2 regions of the Shewanella sp. AC34-MNA-CIBAN-0136 genome follow, and region 2 is predicted to be linked to the other one. Evidence: predicted binding sites of a transcription regulator. Region 2 holds the regulator's gene; the other holds the start of a gene.

Region 1 (8,477 bases), on a different contig from region 2:
CATAATATGATAAAAAAATTAAAACGATTATTCGTTTAACACACCAACAAGGTTTATGATTAAAGAGTCTCGATAATGAAGTTGATGAGGTCTAATCATGATAATAGCTTGCCCCCATTGCGATACCTTAAATCGCGTACCTGAAGAACGTCTTGAACAACAACCAACTTGCGGAAAGTGTAAACAAAGCCTATTCGTTGGTGAACCGATAGAGCTCACAGCCGTCAATTTTAGCCACCATGCTAATAAATCAGAATTACCGCTGGTCGTCGACTTTTGGGCTAGCTGGTGCGGTCCGTGTAAAAACTTTGCGCCGGTATTTACTCAAGCAGCTAAAAAGTGGGAGCCCAAATTCCGTTTCGGCAAGCTCAACACCGAAGAGCAACAAGCCCTTGCTGCCCAATTTAATATTCGTTCGATCCCAACTCTGATGGTATTTAAGCAAGGCAAGGTTATGGCTCAGCAATCAGGTGCCTTGCCTGCATCATCATTCAACCAATGGCTTGAATCGATTAAATGAGCTTAATGTCAGTAAAGATAAATTTGTAGTATCAATATGAAGCAAAGCTTAATGCTTGGGTAATAGAGTTCGGGAGTTTAGTGCTTATACATGATGATTCTGTTGATGGGATAAGGGATTACTCATGTATTTGGAGATATAAATAAAAGGTCCCGGTCACTGATTATATATTGCAGCGACAAGGACCTTTAAAATGTCATTATTTTTTATTACTTGTGTACAGATTTAATCGCGTCTTTCACGCTGCTATATAAGCGTGCAAGCATTTTATTGAAAATGGCTCGAATAGTGGCATAAGTTAAGTCAACTACGGTTGTGACTACAGCCCCTGCAAAAGACAACATATGGCCAAGTAGTCCTCTGACATCGTCGGCGAAAGAATCTGCCGCGGCAGCAATTTTTTCAAGGGTTTTAGCGACAAGATCATAGAATGTCAAACCGTAAGATGCCGTCGCTTGCGCTACAATTGCGCCATAATAGCCTGCCTCTTTTAAGACCGTAATCAATGCTGCGCTGAGTTTGTCACTCCACTGGTCTGAATAGCTTGCTTGATTGCGGTTTTCATAACGTAATTTTACCGGCTTTAAATATTCGCTAGCTTTAACATGTAAATGGCCCCAATGCTCAGTGTTTGCAGAGACTAAATAACCTGGTTCGGCTCCAGCTTTAGGATCCATACCATGAGCACTAATCCTCAAACCTTGACTGTTATCTAAGCGATATTCCACTCCTTGATAAGGCGCATGAATAAAAGGCCATAAAGGCACTTTTGGGACTACATCAGCGCCGTGGGTGCAGCGAAAAATTTGATTTAGTCTATGGGTGTTAGCCGAGGCAAAACCTTGTTGTCCAACTCTTGGGGAGCCAAAAGTGTATAAATTAATATTTGAAGCGTAGTTATTAACAGATGCCCAGTCTGCAGCTAGAGAAGCTAGTGCGCCACCTAAGCTATGACCGACAAAATGTATCGCTTTTCCGGGATTTGATATACGCCACTTATCCAAAAAAGTCGCAATTTGTTGTCTTAGTGAAGCAAAAGCATTATTAAATCCAGCGTGCACTATTTGGTTACCATCACCGACGCTTAAACCAAGTTGCGCATTCGTTCCCCAATCTGCAATAAGCTGAGTACCACGAATAGCGATGATTGCATCTCCTAGGTATTGTCCTTTACCTAATCCCATAACAGCAAAACCCGACTGGCGATTAAAAATAAATCCGCCTGTTTTTCCTATACCTTTGCTATTAATGGCAAAGTATTTTTCTATGTAGGTATTTCCAAATATGTCAGCATCCTCTGCATCAATTAAACTATAAACATTTGCTGCTAGTTCTGACGCTAACTTAGGCGATAATTGATTCATAAACTGTCCTTGTCATTTAATGGCTTTATTAATCGTATTTTTCTCTTTTCTGTACTTCCAATCGTTCTAATTCTGGCCAGCGACAAATACTCAATACCTGATAGCGCACAACACCACTAGAGAACGCTTCATCAATGATTTCATTTTTAACTTCTTCATTTGATACGTCGCAGTTTAATTGCGTCAACCTTTCAGCTAAATATGAAATATGTTTTTCGCCTGTAGATACCGATAGCCAAAGTCTTAGATCTGAATGACTTCCTTCAGCGATTTTAATCGTTTGAGATACACGTGTTTCTGCAAAAGGCTTATTTGGATGTGCTGTGCTGTAAATGATTTCAGGAAAGCTAAATTTTCCATCAGCGTCTGTAGTGGTGTAGTCCCATTCTTTTTCTTCCATGACACCAGAGTATTGATAACCTCTTTTTAGCTTAATACCGGCTAGAGGTTTTCCCTCATGGGTTAAGCTACCTATCACTTCAGGAAATACTTCGACATCGACTTTTTTAAACATGCTAAACATTGACTCCTCCGAGTAGCAACTAACGGCGACAATCAGACACAGGAATGCAAAAATCCCAATATATGCTCTATAGGCCATAGATGAAGCAACTCCCTGCTTTGTAATTCAGATGATTATTTTTTAAACGAAGTTATTGTAGAGTGATTCTTTAAGGGTATCTATTATTATAAATGACTATTTTTTATAGTGTAATGATGAAAAGGGTATGTCCAGTTGAGATGTTTTTACTTTATCCAGCAGTAAATTAAATTGAGAAGATCAAAGACGTTTTAAGTTATTTATTGTAAAAACGACGAAGCGTTATCCCGGCTAAAAAGCATTGCCGGAATAACGCTTGATTTGACCCGTGCAGTATGGAGTCTTTTGACCAAAATCCAAACCAAGTTTGGACATAAAAAAGAGTAACCGTGATGACTCAAGGTTACCCTTTTTTCAGGTTCACTTTTTATTCAGAAGCACTCTTTATTCAGAAGCACTCTTTATTCAGAAGCACTCTTTATTCAGAAGCACTATCTACTCTGGGTCTCTCTTTATTCAGGATCTCTTTCTACTCTTGAACTCATTCTATTCGAAATAAATCTATTCTGGATCATAGTCCAATATCGGTGACAACCATTTCTCTGCTTCTGCCAACGTCATGCCTTTGCGCTGGGCATAGTCTTCTACCTGATCTTTACCAATATTAGTCACGCCAAAATAGCGTGATTTTGGATGGGCAAAGTACCAGCCAGATACCGCTGCGGTTGGGTACATGGCGAAGCTCTCGGTGATGTTCAAATCAATCGTTTCATCGGGTTTTAGCAAATCCCACAACAAACCTTTTTCAGTATGATCTGGACATGCTGGGTAACCTGGCGCTGGGCGAATACCTTTATAACGCTCACGAATTAACGCTTCGTTATCGAGCACTTCATCCGCGGCATAACCCCAAAACTCTTTACGAACACGTTCGTGCATGCGCTCGGCAAAAGCTTCGGCTAAACGGTCTGCTAAGCATTTAAGCATAATCGCGTTGTAGTCATCGTGATTGGCTTCAAAACGGGCAACATGTTCATCAATCCCGTGTCCCGTCGTTACCGCAAAACCGCCCATGTAATCAGCAACGTCTGAATCTTTTGGAGCAACAAAGTCTGATAAACAGAAGTTGTCGTTACCCACGCGTTCAAGCTGCATACGAAGATGATGAGTGGTCATTTCCAATGTGGTGCGGCTTTCATCGGTATACAGTTCAATGTCGTCATGGTTGACGGTATTGGCTGGGAATAAACCGATTACTGCTTTGGCGGTAAGCCATTTTTCAGCAATAATTTGCTTCAACATGGCTTGGCCGTCGGCAAATAATTTAACCGCTTCTTCACCAACGACTTTGTCTTTTAAAATTTCAGGGTAATGACCGTGCAGTTCCCAGCTTCTAAAGAACGGTGTCCAATCGATACGTTCGACTAGGTCTTCTAATGGATAGTCATCAAACACCTGGCGACCTAATACATTAGGCGTAAATGGGGTGTAGTTTTCCCAGTCGTGTTTACAACGGTTTTCGCGTGCGGCTTCAATCGACACGATGGTTTTACGCTTGGTTTGCGACAAACGTTTTTCACGCATCATGTCGTATTCTGCGTAGGCCTCGTCGATGGTTGCTTGGCGAGTGGCGTTATTAATCAGCTTAGACACCATAGGTACAGCGCGAGATGCATCGGCAATGTAAATTGCGCCGTGTGGGTAATGCGGTGCTATTTTTACTGCAGTATGAATTTTAGAGCAGGTTGCACCACCGATAATAGCAGGGATGGTTAAGCCTTCACGGTGGAAGGTTTTCACGTTGTGGACCATTTCATCCAAGCTTGGCGTGATTAAACCTGACATGCCGATGATGTCGATATTATGCTCTTTTACTGCATCGAGAATTTTATCGACCGATACCATGACCCCAAGATCGACCACTTCGTAGCCGTTACAGGCAAGTACTACTCCAACAATATTTTTACCGATGTCATGCACATCACCTTTTACTGTGACCATTAAAATTCGCCCGTTTGACTGGCCAGCAACCTTTTCAAGCTCAATATATGGGTTTAGGTAAGCGACGGCTTTTTTCATTACTCGTGCCGATTTGACCACTTGCGGTAAGAACATTTTGCCAGCACCAAATAAGTCGCCGACCACGTTCATGCCGTCCATCAGCGGTCCTTCAATAACATCGAGCGGGCGCACGGCTTCTTGACGAGCAGCTTCGGTGTCTTCATCAATAAATTCGGTAATGCCTTTAACCAATGCGTGCGATAAACGTTTGGATACCGGCCAGCTGCGCCAAGCTAAATCTTCTTTTTTGGCCACTTGTGAGCCATCGCCTCTAAAGCTTTCAGCGATGTCGAGTAGTTGCTCGGTGTTGTTTGAGTCGGCTACCGGACATGGTAAGTTTTGAACTACGTTTTCAACCCGTTTTTTCAGCTCTGGTTCAATATCATCGTATATGGCTAACTGACCAGCGTTAACAATACCCATGTCCATGCCGGCTTGAATGGCATGGTATAAAAACACCGCGTGAATGGCTTCGCGTACTGGGTTGTTACCGCGGAACGAGAATGACACGTTAGACACGCCGCCTGAGATCATTGCGTGTGGCAAGGTGGCTTTTATGTCTTTTATCGATTCGATAAAGTCGACGGCATAGTTGTCGTGTTCATCAATACCGGTGGCAATGGCGAAAATGTTAGGGTCAAAAATAATGTCTTCTGGTGGAAAGCCAACAACATCAACCAAAATGCGATAAGCACGGGTACAGATTTGGGTTTTACGCTCACGTGTATCGGCTTGGCCGTCTTCGTCAAAGGCCATTATAATGGCTGCCGCACCATAGCGTTTTACTAAGGTGGCTTGTTCAATAAATTTGGCTTCGCCTTCTTTCATCGAAATAGAGTTAACAATCGACTTGCCTTGAACGCATTTAAGCCCAGCTTCAATGACTTCCCACTTTGATGAGTCAATCATGATGGGCACGCGGGAGATGTCGGGCTCAGAGGCGATTAAGTTTAAAAACTTCGCCATTGACGCCACGCCATCAAGCATACCTTCGTCCATGTTGACGTCGATAATTTGCGCGCCATTTTCAACCTGCTCGCGCACGACATCTAAGGCTTCTTCAAACTTTTCTTCTTTAATTAAGCGTAAAAACTTAGCCGAACCGGTCACGTTAGCGCGCTCACCGACGTTAACAAATAACGAGTTTTTGTCGATGGTGAGTGGCTCTAGGCCCGATAAACGACACGCCACAGGTATATCTGGTATCTGTCTTGGTTCGTGTCTGAGCACCGCTTCACGAATAGCACTAATGTGTGCGGGTGTACTACCACAACAACCGCCGACAATGTTGAGCATGCCTTCTTGAGCCCATTGATTAATGACTTCGGCCATTTCTTCTGGGGTTTCATCGTAGCCACCAAATTCGTTGGGTAAGCCAGCATTTGGGTGGGCAGAGACATAACATTCGGCAATACGTGACAATTCTTCAACGTACGGGCGCAGCTCTTTTGGTCCGAGGGCGCAGTTAAGGCCAATCGATAACGGCTTGATGTGGCGTAAAGAGTTATAAAAGGCTTCGGTGGTTTGGCCGGTTAATGTACGACCAGAGGCGTCGGTAATAGTGCCAGAGATCATAACGGGTAGGCGATCGCCAAGTTGATCGAATACTTTTTCAATCGCAAATAGGGCGGCTTTGGCGTTTAAAGTATCAAAAATGGTTTCAACCATAATGATATCGGCGCCACCTTCAATTAAGGCGCTGGTGGATTCGACATAAGCGTCGACTAATTGGTCGAAACTGACATTACGAAACGCTGGGTCGTTAACGTCTGGACTGATAGAGCAAGTACGGTTGGTTGGGCCTAATACACCGGCCACATAACGTGGTGAACCTGTTTGCGCTGCCACTTCGTCGGCAGCTTGGCGGGCGACTCGGGCGCCAGCAAGGTTAATTTCAGCGGCCAGCGACTGCATGTCGTAGTCGGCCATGGCAATGGTGGTGGCGTTAAAGGTGTTAGTTTCAATAATGTCGGCACCGTTTAGCAGGTACTGAGTATGAATATCTTTAATGATTTGCGGTTGGCTGAGTACTAATAAGTCGTTGTTGCCTTTAACATCGCAATGCCAATCTTTAAAACGCTCGCCACGATAATCTTCTTCTTCCAACTTATAGTCTTGGATCATGGTGCCCATGGCGCCATCTAAAATCACAATACGCTGCGCTAACAATGCATTAAGTTGTTTAAGTGTTTGACTGTAAGAAGTCGATTTCGCCATAACAGTTACCTTTTTATCACTATGTTGCTTGATACCTTGATTGAGATAAGCATACCCTTATTTTTACAATAGTAGGGCGATAACATCATTGCTGTGCACAAGTGTTGTAAATAACAGTTATACACAACGGTTGCTTTAACCGTTGCAGGCAATTGCCTTGGACAATTACTGCGTACAATGATTATCTTCTAAATGATTATCTTTTAAGATAGTATTTTAGACATATAAACGTATAGACGTCCATAGTACGCGAATTTTTATCACTAGAGCAAGGCTGAATTAAATGAAACAAGCCAAGATAATATTAATGCGCCATGGAGAATGCGAAGGTGGGGCAATATTTCGCGGCCAAACCGATGTAAAGCTCACCGACACTGGAATGGCCCAAATGCAGCAAGCGTTTGCTGAACTGCAATATCCAATTAGCCATGTGTTTAGTTCGCCATTGCAACGGTGTCAGCAATTCAGCCAGCCTTTAACGCAGCGATTAACATTACCGTTAACGACGATACCAGCACTGCAAGAAATTGATTTTGGCGTCTGGGATGGGCAATCGTTTGATGCAATTTACCAACAAAACCCTGCTAAATTTGATGCTTACTGGCATAACCCATGGTCGGCTGATAGCACGCCAGATAATGCCGAGTCGGTGATTGATTTTGCTGCGAGAGTGGAGACCGGGCTTATGAGCGTGGTGGATGAACTATGGCGCTCGTGTCACCAGCAGCACTCTTGTTTACTGCCAATAGACGAACAACAAGGGCAAACCGTGCCGCAAACCGCTCAAGCTGTCGATTGTCCCCATGCGTTAGTGGTTACTCACGGTGGGGTGATGCGTTGCTTAATGGGCTATGTGCTTAAGGTTGGCCAATCTAGCGGATTATTCGCTAACCTAGCAATCCCCTATGCTGCTATTATGGTGCTCGATGTCTATTGGCCTGATGATGTTGATAAGGTTGACGCTTTTCAAGCGACAGCAATGAATAGCAATACCGCTGAAGTGAGCTTTACATTACATTGGCCGTAACACTTCATTGGCTGAGCGTTATAACCATAGTGTCATTATTTTTGCGCCATAATTTGCGTAATAATTTGCGTAATAATTTGCGTAATAATTTGCATAATAATCTGCGCCATAACGTGCGTAGTCATTAGTGTCACAATTTGCATAGTTATTGGCATAGTTATTGGCATAGTTATCAGCGCCGTAATTTGAATAGTTATTTGCGTCATAATTGTCGTAATAATCTGCGTCGAAACCATAGTGCCTTTCAAGGTATTGGGAATTGGGATAAGCCCAAACTGTACCCGCAACTGTAGATGTACCCATCGAATATGGGGACATAAGTCAGATACCAGCTTTGAATCGCCTCAATATCCATGCCTAAGCGGGTGACTTAGGGGAGTTATTAAATAGATGTTTGTGTTAATTAATTGGACATGGCGGGCTAACTTTCATGTCTGAATCTGTATTAGATGTAAATCATCTTTTTTGGCAAGTCGATAATAAAACGATTCTGGCGGACATTCATTTCAGTTTGCCTAAAGGCCAGATGCTAGGACTAATTGGTCCCAATGGCGCAGGCAAGTCGAGCCTGCTACGCTGCTTATATCGCTATATTGTGCCGACCAGCGGCGATATTGAGATATTTTCTAAACCCATCAGTGAGTATTCCTCTAAGTTGTTAGCGCAGAATATTGCTGTGGTGCAACAAGATACCCCGCATTATTTTGACATGACCACCGAGCAATTAGTGTTGATGGGGCTTACTCC
Region 2 (8,477 bases):
CTAGCTCTACCGCTAAACCTATCTCGCGAGCCAAGATTAACAACTTACGTTGCATATCGCGGCCAGATAAGTCATCGCGTGGATCCGGTTCAGTAATACCTAAACTGCGAGCATGCAGTACTAATTCTGAGAACGGCTTACTGCCATCATAATTTTCGAACAACCAACATAACGTGCCCGAGAAAATACCACCCACGGCTTCAATAGTGTCACCACTATTACGTAAGTCATTTAACGCATGTTGAATAGGTAAACCTGCGCCACAGCTGGCGTTATAGCGCCAAAATAAGCGGCGATTACTCAGCTGCTGCTTTAATTCACGATAAAATGGCAATGGCCCTGAGCCGGCTAATTTATTGGCACTTACCACATGAATACCACGGGCAAATAGCTCGGGATATTGTAAGGTTAAGGCGGCACTCGCACTGATATCTAAGGCGACAATTTCATCGCATGATAACTGCGCTAATTGATCAAACAGTTGATCATAATCCCATTCAATACCTTGCTGTTGATAATCTTGTTGCCATTGTTCAAGGTTAATTCCGTCGTTAGAAATTAACGCTTTTTTCGAACCAACTAAACCAACTAACTCAACAGAGGCTTCGAGTTCATGATCTAATGCTGGACTGGCGCGTTTAAACAAATCAATCCACGCCTCACCAATGTTACCCACTCCCAGCAATAACACTCCAATACGCATTCTTGGTCCAGCACAACGACGATGTACTTTTTGGGTCAATAAACTCACTTGAGCTTGCGGGACTAAAGTGACCAAACTTAATGCATCTTGATAAATCGGTTTGGCATCACGACTGAGTAGTCGGGCAAAACTGCGTCTAAAGTGATGAGCATCGGCACTGACTAATGCCACTAGGCCTAAGTCAGTTTGGGCACTCAATTCTTCAATCAAAAATTCACTGCTGTATTGAGTGAGCAAAGCTTGCACTTGTTTTTGGCTTTCAAGCGTTAACGCCAACTCAAACTTATGTTGTGCTAGCGACCAATAAGCTAACGGTGTGATACCTGCTTTTTCTAAAATAGCCAACAATGGTTCAATATCTGCGTTCATTTTAAAACTAAACAACACCACTTCATTTAAGTTAGTGACCACAGGCGCACTCGCTGATGAACTCAGTGGCGCGATTAAAGTAAAGTCAGTGTGTGAAGCATAGCTTGAGCGTACCGCTAAACTCACTTCAGTATTAAACAGTGGCTGTAAGGTACGAGAATGCAGTACAGGAGAGCCCAGGCGCGCTAGGCGATCGGCTTCTGCGAGTGACATACTCTTGAGTAATTTAGCATCATTAATTTTATTCGGGTCGGCGTTAAATACCCCTTCAACGTCGGTCCAAATGGTCACACGTTCAATGTCAGCTAAGCTGGCAATTAAGGTGGCACTAAAATCAGAACCATTGCGACCCAGCAATAAGGTATCGCCGTGGCGGTTAGCGCATATAAAGCCGGTGATCACTAAACGCTCTTGCGGGTGCAAGGCTAATAAGGCTTGTACCTTGTCACGAGACTCAGCCACTAAAATATTGGGTACGGCACCTTCATCGGCTACCAAAATAGAGCACGCATCGACATGAGTCGCAGCTACGCCCATTTCTCTTAACAAAGCGGCCATTAAGCGCGCCGACCAACGTTCACCAAAACTCACCACTTGGTTTAATTGGTAATCGTTACGTTGCTCTAAAGATAATAAGCTGACTAACTGAGATTTGTCGGTAGACAAACGTTCGCGTAAATCACGCGCTTGCTCGTTTGATAATAATTGTTCAATTAACGTCTGCTGGTAACTGATCAGAATTTGCAGCTCTTCTTGCCACAACTGACCGCTGTCACGCAGGCTCAATAATTTGTATAAGAAGTTAGTCGTTTTTCCGGCGGCGGATACCACAACTAAATCATCACTCTGACCATGCGTAAGTAGAATATGTGCAACACGGCGATAGCAATCTGCATCCGCTAAACTTGAACCACCAAACTTATGTAAATGACTTCGCGTCATTACTGACTCCTTAAACAACTACGACTTTTGTTGCGACTGCTAGACTTCTATTTTGAAACCAATAGTGTTGCAAGTGCATGTTTTGCTATTTTACCCAATTTGGTCGAAACCACAGCTAACTTAAACTCGAATTAAGCTGATTTTATCGCGGCAACAGCTGCTAGGCCTGCTTGAATATCGGCCAAGAGGTCATCTGCATCTTCAATACCGACAGATAGTCTCAATAAAGTCTCTTTAATACCAGCCTCTTGCCTTGCTTGTGGGTCCATTGCTCGATGGGTCATAGTGGCCGGAACGGCGACTAAACTTTCCACCCCGCCTAAACTTTCGGCAACACTAAACAACGACAGCGCCTTTAAAAATGCCACTACTTCCGCTTCGCCGCCGATTAACTCAAAACTTAACATAGCACCAAAGCCTTGTTGTTGTTTTGCCGCAATTTCGTGACCTGGATGGTCTTTTAAACCCGGATAATACACCTTGGCCACCACATCACTGGCGCTGAGTAACTCAACAATCTTTTGTGCATTACGTTGATGCTCACGAATTCGTACCGCTAAAGTACGTAAGCCTCGCAAGGTTAAATAACTGTCAAATGCTGAACCCGTAAGCCCAAGAGTATTTGACCACCAATGTAACAACTCACCCACTTGAGGATCTTTAGCCACTACAGCCCCACCGACCACATCGCTATGACCATTGATGTATTTGGTGGTTGAGTGAATCACAATGTCTGCACCTAATAATAATGGCTGCTGTAATATTGGTGATAAAAAGGTGTTATCGACTGTCACTAGCGCGCCAACGTCATGGCAAGCGATACTAATGGCATTAATGTCTACCACCCGCAATAAAGGATTCGATGGCGTTTCTAACCACACCATTTTCGGTTTTTGAGCTATCGCTTTGCTCAGCGCTTGCGCATCAGTTTGATCAACAACCAATAACTTAAATTGGCCTTTTTTGGCCAAATTAGTAAATAAGCGGTAACTGCCACCATAACAATCGTGCGGCACAACCAATAAATCCTCTGGGCCAAGTAAGCTAGTCACCAATGTAATCGCCGCCATGCCGGTACATGTCACCACGCCGGTAGCACCTTGCTCGAGTTTGGCGAGTGCGTCACCTAAAATACATCGAGTAGGATTACCCGAACGACTGTAATCAAACTCGCGCGGATTATTGTGGCCATCGAATGAATAATTGGTCGATAAATAAATCGGTGGCACGATAGCACCATGTTGTGTGTCTGTTTCAATACCTTGGCGAACGGCCAATGTGGCGTTTTGATGCTTAGTCATGGTAACTCCTAAAATTTCACAAACACACAAAGAGATGTCTAGACGTCCAAATTTACCTAAGAGATCCCCATCCGTCAACTTAAATAGACGTTTAGACGTCTAAACATCAAGAAATCTATTTGCAATCGGGATTAAATAGTAGCAATAATTTGACTAGAGATTGTAACGGTTTAAAATCTGCAGCGTATTTATCGTTAAGGGTAAGTTAATGACTGAGTGGAATGGCGAATATATCAGCCCATATGCCGAGCACGGCAAAAAAAATGAACAAGTAAAAAAAATTACGGTTTCTATCCCTTTAAAAGTATTAAAAGTACTGACGGATGAGCGGACGCGTCGCCAGATAAATAATCTGCGCCATGCAACTAACAGTGAACTGCTATGCGAAGCATTTTTGCATGCGTACACAGGTCAACCATTACCTTATGACGGTGATCTATCAAAAGATCAGCCTGATAGCATTCCAAGTGAAGCGAAAAAGTTAATGGATGATATGGGTATCGAGTGGGAAGAGCTCGAATAATTCACTGATTAGTCAATACCTCACAGACTTTGAAACGACCCTAATAAGAAGTCGTCATGTTTTTAAAGAGAACTTATGATGTCATTTATCGATCCAACGACCTTGATACTGGCATCGATTATCGTGTTTTTTGGCGCGCTAACCCAAAGCTTAATTGGCTTTGGGTTAGCCGTTGTTGCAAGCCCGCTGCTGTATATTGTTAATCCTCAATTAGTTCCTGTTCCTATTATTGTTATGGGCTTTGCCATTTCTGCAATGACCTTATTTAGAGAACGCGGTCATCTACAATTTAATGGTTTGCAATATGCCTTACTCGGGCGGATCCCTGGGGGGTTTTTAGGCGCTGGATTATTGCTGTTTGCCCCACAAGCCATACTAGGCTTAGTGATTGCAGGCATTGTGTTTATTGCTGTTATTCTTAGCATCTTTCGCTTTACCGCCCCTATTAATCGCCTCAGTTTATTTATCGCTGGGGTATTTTCAGGCATATTTGGCAATATCGCTGCTATCGGTGGTCCACCAATGGCCATTTTGCTTGCAGGCCAAGACCCAGGTCAGTTTAGAGCGGCATTATCTGCCTTTTTCGTGTTTAGCTCATTAATTGCCTTAGCTATTCTAACCATCGTCGGCTTAGTTGAAGTGAAGCATTTATGGCTATCACTGCTATTATTGCCTTCAGTCGTTGCTGGTTATCTTGTCTCAGGTAGATTAATTGGCCGCGTTGATAAAGATAAAACCCGCATAGTCACCTTAGTGTTATGTAGTATTAGTGCCACTGTGTTAGTGATTATGTCGACCAACACGTTAATGAGCTAATCAGCTAATCAGCTATTCTGTACCTGTAAACAAAACCAGCCATCAATGGGCTTGTTCGCTAATAATGATTAAAATCTTCCCCTTCTATTTATCAAGCAGTCTATTTCTCACCTAAAAACGCCATCAATAAGTATCAAAAAAACCACTTTTATCTCCTCTAGCAAAATCCTCATCTTGGCGCAATAGATCCACATCACACTAGTTCATTAGATTTCTTTCAATTAACTTTTTTTCAATTAGATTTTTCTCATGGATATGATCTACTTCAAATTAACACTACTCACTTTTAGGTAACATTGTTTACAGCAAATAAATAATTAAATGCTGTTAATGCACAACCCTAATAAGCCCGACAGAGGACAAAATGATGAACACTTACATTAAAGTTGGTATCGCAGTTGCTATGGCATTATCACTTGGCACCCAAGTGATGGCCGCAGATGGTGGTAATCCTAAAAAAGGTAAGCACCTGTACAAAAAAGAATGTAAAGCCTGCCACAGCGCTAACAGTGAAGGTCCTGAATTAACCCCAATGACCAAAACCATGAGCCAATGGGATCGTTTCTTTACTCGTGATAAGCACAAAGCTAAACCTGCCGTTTTTGAAGCCTTATCAGAAAAAGACATAAAAGATATTCAACAGTTTTTATATGACCACGCCGCCGATTCAGACCAACCAGCTACTTGCGGCTAAATCATCAATGCTGAGTATCTTTTCGTTCTAAACGAAACATCAGCCAATAAACCAAACGAAAAAACTGTGAGGCTTAGCCTCAGGGATCCTGACACAAAAAATTTGCCAAATTGACCTTGTTATTTGGCAAATAAAGGGGAGAAAGACCATGAGAACTCTCATCTCAATATTAGTGGCTAACGCGCTCTTTATGAGCGGCGCAAGCCTAGCAGCAGATACCGATGCACAAAAGATTGCCGATCTTAAACAACAACTGGCTACTATTAATGAAGATCTTGATTACTTAAATTCACGAGTTGACAAAACCGAGCGTCACACAGCCTTAGACAGAATAGCCATTACGGGTGATTTTAGAACCAAAGCACATTCATTACATTATCAAAACGTCACTTGGAACCCAGCCATGAACGTTAACTTTTCTGACTTTGGCGCTAAAGCCATGTCAGGAGTATTTGGCGATCCAAACAGTGCTACCTCACCGTTAGGCCAAATGATGATGGCAAACCCTGATTTAGCCAGCGCGTTTCAAAGCGGTATGCTGCAAGGCGTTATGCCAATGCTGTTGGGCCAAAAAACCCAACAGGACATTGATAACGATATATTTTACACCACGCGCTTACGCCTAAACATTGACGCTAAAGTGTGGGATAACGTCAGCTTTGCAGGACGTTTAACCATGTTTAAGAGCTGGGGAGACTCTGCTGGAGTTAAAGTATTCGACTCATGGAACTCATTCACCATGGACGGCACCAGTAGCGGTAGCACCAGTGGTGATGAGTTAAAAGTAGAGCGCGCCTATTTTAATTGGAAAGACATTAATGGTAGTGGCACTTACCTTTCTATTGGACGTCGCCCTTCAACGTACGGTCCACCAAATCATTATCGTGAAAATGAACTCAGAGGCGGCACGCCATCAGGTCACTTAGTCAATTTCAACTTCGATGGTCTTACCTTAGGTTACAACTTGGGTGATATCACCGGTATTGAAGGTCAAACAGTGCGTTTTTGCTATGGCCAAGGCTTTGAATCACAGTACGGCAATGGCGAATTGTTTGGTGACATCATCACTAAAGATACCCACCTCGGCGGGTTTAATATCGACGTGATTAATGACGGTAACCATTTCTTACAGTTCACTTTATTCGGTGCTAAAGATGTCAATGATGGCTTTACGGGCACCATGGCATTCCCTACTCAACTGGCGGGTATCTTTGCCCCAACCATGTATCAAGACATGCAAAAATTCGACAACTTTAACTTCGTCACCCGCGTACAACCAAGCGGTGTCATTGGTGATATGTACTTAGGTGGCCTAGGTTATGCCTATGAAACCGATGACGACCTGAAAATGTTTGCCTCATTAGGATGGACTCGTGCTGAACCCAACGGCAATGCTGGTTTGTTCGGTGGCATGTTAAGCGATGCAGTATTTGAAGCAGAGTTGAACAGCACTGGTACTGAAATCATTATGGTGCCAAAAGAAACCGTTGATAGCGACACCAAAGATGGTTACGGCATTTATGTGGGCATGCAAATTCCTGCACCATACGGCAAATTCGGTTTGGAATATAACTACGGTTCTAAATACTGGAGTCCCTTCACCCAAGCACAAGACGACCCAATCGGCAGTAAGTTAGCCACTCGTGGCCACGTTGCCGAAGCTTATTATATCTTTGATATTAATCCAAAAATGTTTATCAAGTTAGCCGGTTTGTATTACGACTATGAATATACCGGAAGTGGCTCACCAGTAGGTGCACCGATGAAGGTTGACGATGTGATTGCCGGTAGCGCGTACTCAATGTTGCCCGTTGTTGACACCGCCTATGACGTCAATGCCTCACTGACCGTTAACTTCTAACGCTAACTTAACCTTCTAACTTGGCCCCCCTGAGCACAAGCTCAGGGGTAAGGACAAATATCATGAAACTATTATCAGCACTGGCTGTATTACTGTTATTAAGCAGTAGCGCACAGGCTGCCTTTAACCATAAAGAGGCGCTGAAAGGGCCTTTTGCTAATGGCCCTGAAGTGACGACACAATGCTTAACCTGCCATAAAGAACATGCTGAAGAGTTTATGAAATCTTCACATTGGACTTGGGAGTTAGAGCAAAAACTACCTGACCGCACAGTGATGCGTGGTAAAAAAAACAGTATTAACAACTTTTGTGTATCGATATCGGGTAACGAACCGCGTTGTACCAGTTGTCATGCAGGTTATGGTTGGAAAGATTCTACATTCGACTTTAAAGACATGACCAAAGTCGATTGCTTAGTCTGTCACGACACCACGGGAACTTACATTAAAGATCCTGCGGGCGCAGGCGAGGCCTTAGCAAGAGTCAATTTAGCCAATGTTGCCCAAAATGTAGGTGCACCCGTGCGTGACAATTGCGGCAGTTGCCACTTTTACGGTGGCGGTGGTGATGCGGTTAAACACGGCGATTTAGACTCATCAATGTCTTATCCAGATAAAGCGACCGATGTCCACATGGATACCGATGGCAATGACTTCCAGTGTCAAACTTGTCACGTTACTGAAAATCATCAAATTACCGGTAACTCGATGGGCGTATCACCTGGTGGGGAAAACAAAATTGGTTGTGTAAATTGCCATGATGCTGCGCCTCATAAAAATGCAAAGCTTAATACCCACTCGGAAACGGTAGCATGTCAAACTTGTCATATACCATCATTTGCTAAAAATGAACCCACCAAAATGCGTTGGGATTGGTCACAGGCAGGTCAAGATCTTCCTGAAACAACAGACCAATACGGCAAGCACACCTTTATGAAAAAGAAAGGCAGCTTTATTTGGCAAAAAGACGTTAAACCACAATATGCCTGGTTTAATGGCCGCGCCGATGCGTATATGGCTGGCGATAAAATGGACCCCACTAAAACGGTTAAATTAGCTTATCCATTAGGTGATATTCGCGACCCTAAAGCTAAAATCTACCCATTTAAAGTGCACACGGGTAAGCAAATCTATGATGCTAAACTTAATATTCTGATAACCCCTAAAACGTACGGTGAAGGTGGCTACTGGGATAAGTTTGATTGGGACTTAGCAGCCAAATTAGGCATGGAAGCTAACCCAACCATGATAGAGAAAGGACTCAAATAC

Evidence for each region. Region 2 encodes MetJ, which represses methionine synthesis genes. Its sites were predicted from a motif close to TAGACGTCTAGACGTCTA; they were not measured.
Region 1: the regulator MetJ is predicted to act here: its motif matches at 6,929-6,946, upstream of metH (methionine synthase).

The regions. Positions count from the first base shown of each region.
Region 1 is NZ_JBEOPJ010000004.1:222,896-231,372, reverse strand. Features, by position in the region: gene AAEY94_RS05855 (hypothetical protein) at 1-5, shown strand, start outside; gene trxC (thioredoxin TrxC) at 98-520, shown strand; gene AAEY94_RS05845 (lipase family protein) at 730-1,884, opposite strand; gene AAEY94_RS05840 (DUF6795 domain-containing protein) at 1,913-2,398, opposite strand; gene metH (methionine synthase) at 2,987-6,703, opposite strand; gene AAEY94_RS05830 (histidine phosphatase family protein) at 6,987-7,730, shown strand; cobalamin riboswitch at 7,961-8,081, shown strand; gene AAEY94_RS05825 (ABC transporter ATP-binding protein) at 8,161-8,477, shown strand, end outside.
Region 2 is NZ_JBEOPJ010000010.1:90,217-98,693, reverse strand. Features, by position in the region: gene AAEY94_RS11795 (bifunctional aspartate kinase/homoserine dehydrogenase II) at 1-2,014, opposite strand, end outside; gene metB (cystathionine gamma-synthase) at 2,146-3,315, opposite strand; gene metJ (met regulon transcriptional regulator MetJ) at 3,524-3,838, shown strand; gene AAEY94_RS11780 (sulfite exporter TauE/SafE family protein) at 3,914-4,654, shown strand; gene AAEY94_RS11775 (c-type cytochrome) at 5,019-5,348, shown strand; gene AAEY94_RS11770 (DUF3373 domain-containing protein) at 5,497-7,209, shown strand; gene AAEY94_RS11765 (tetrathionate reductase family octaheme c-type cytochrome) at 7,272-8,477, shown strand, end outside.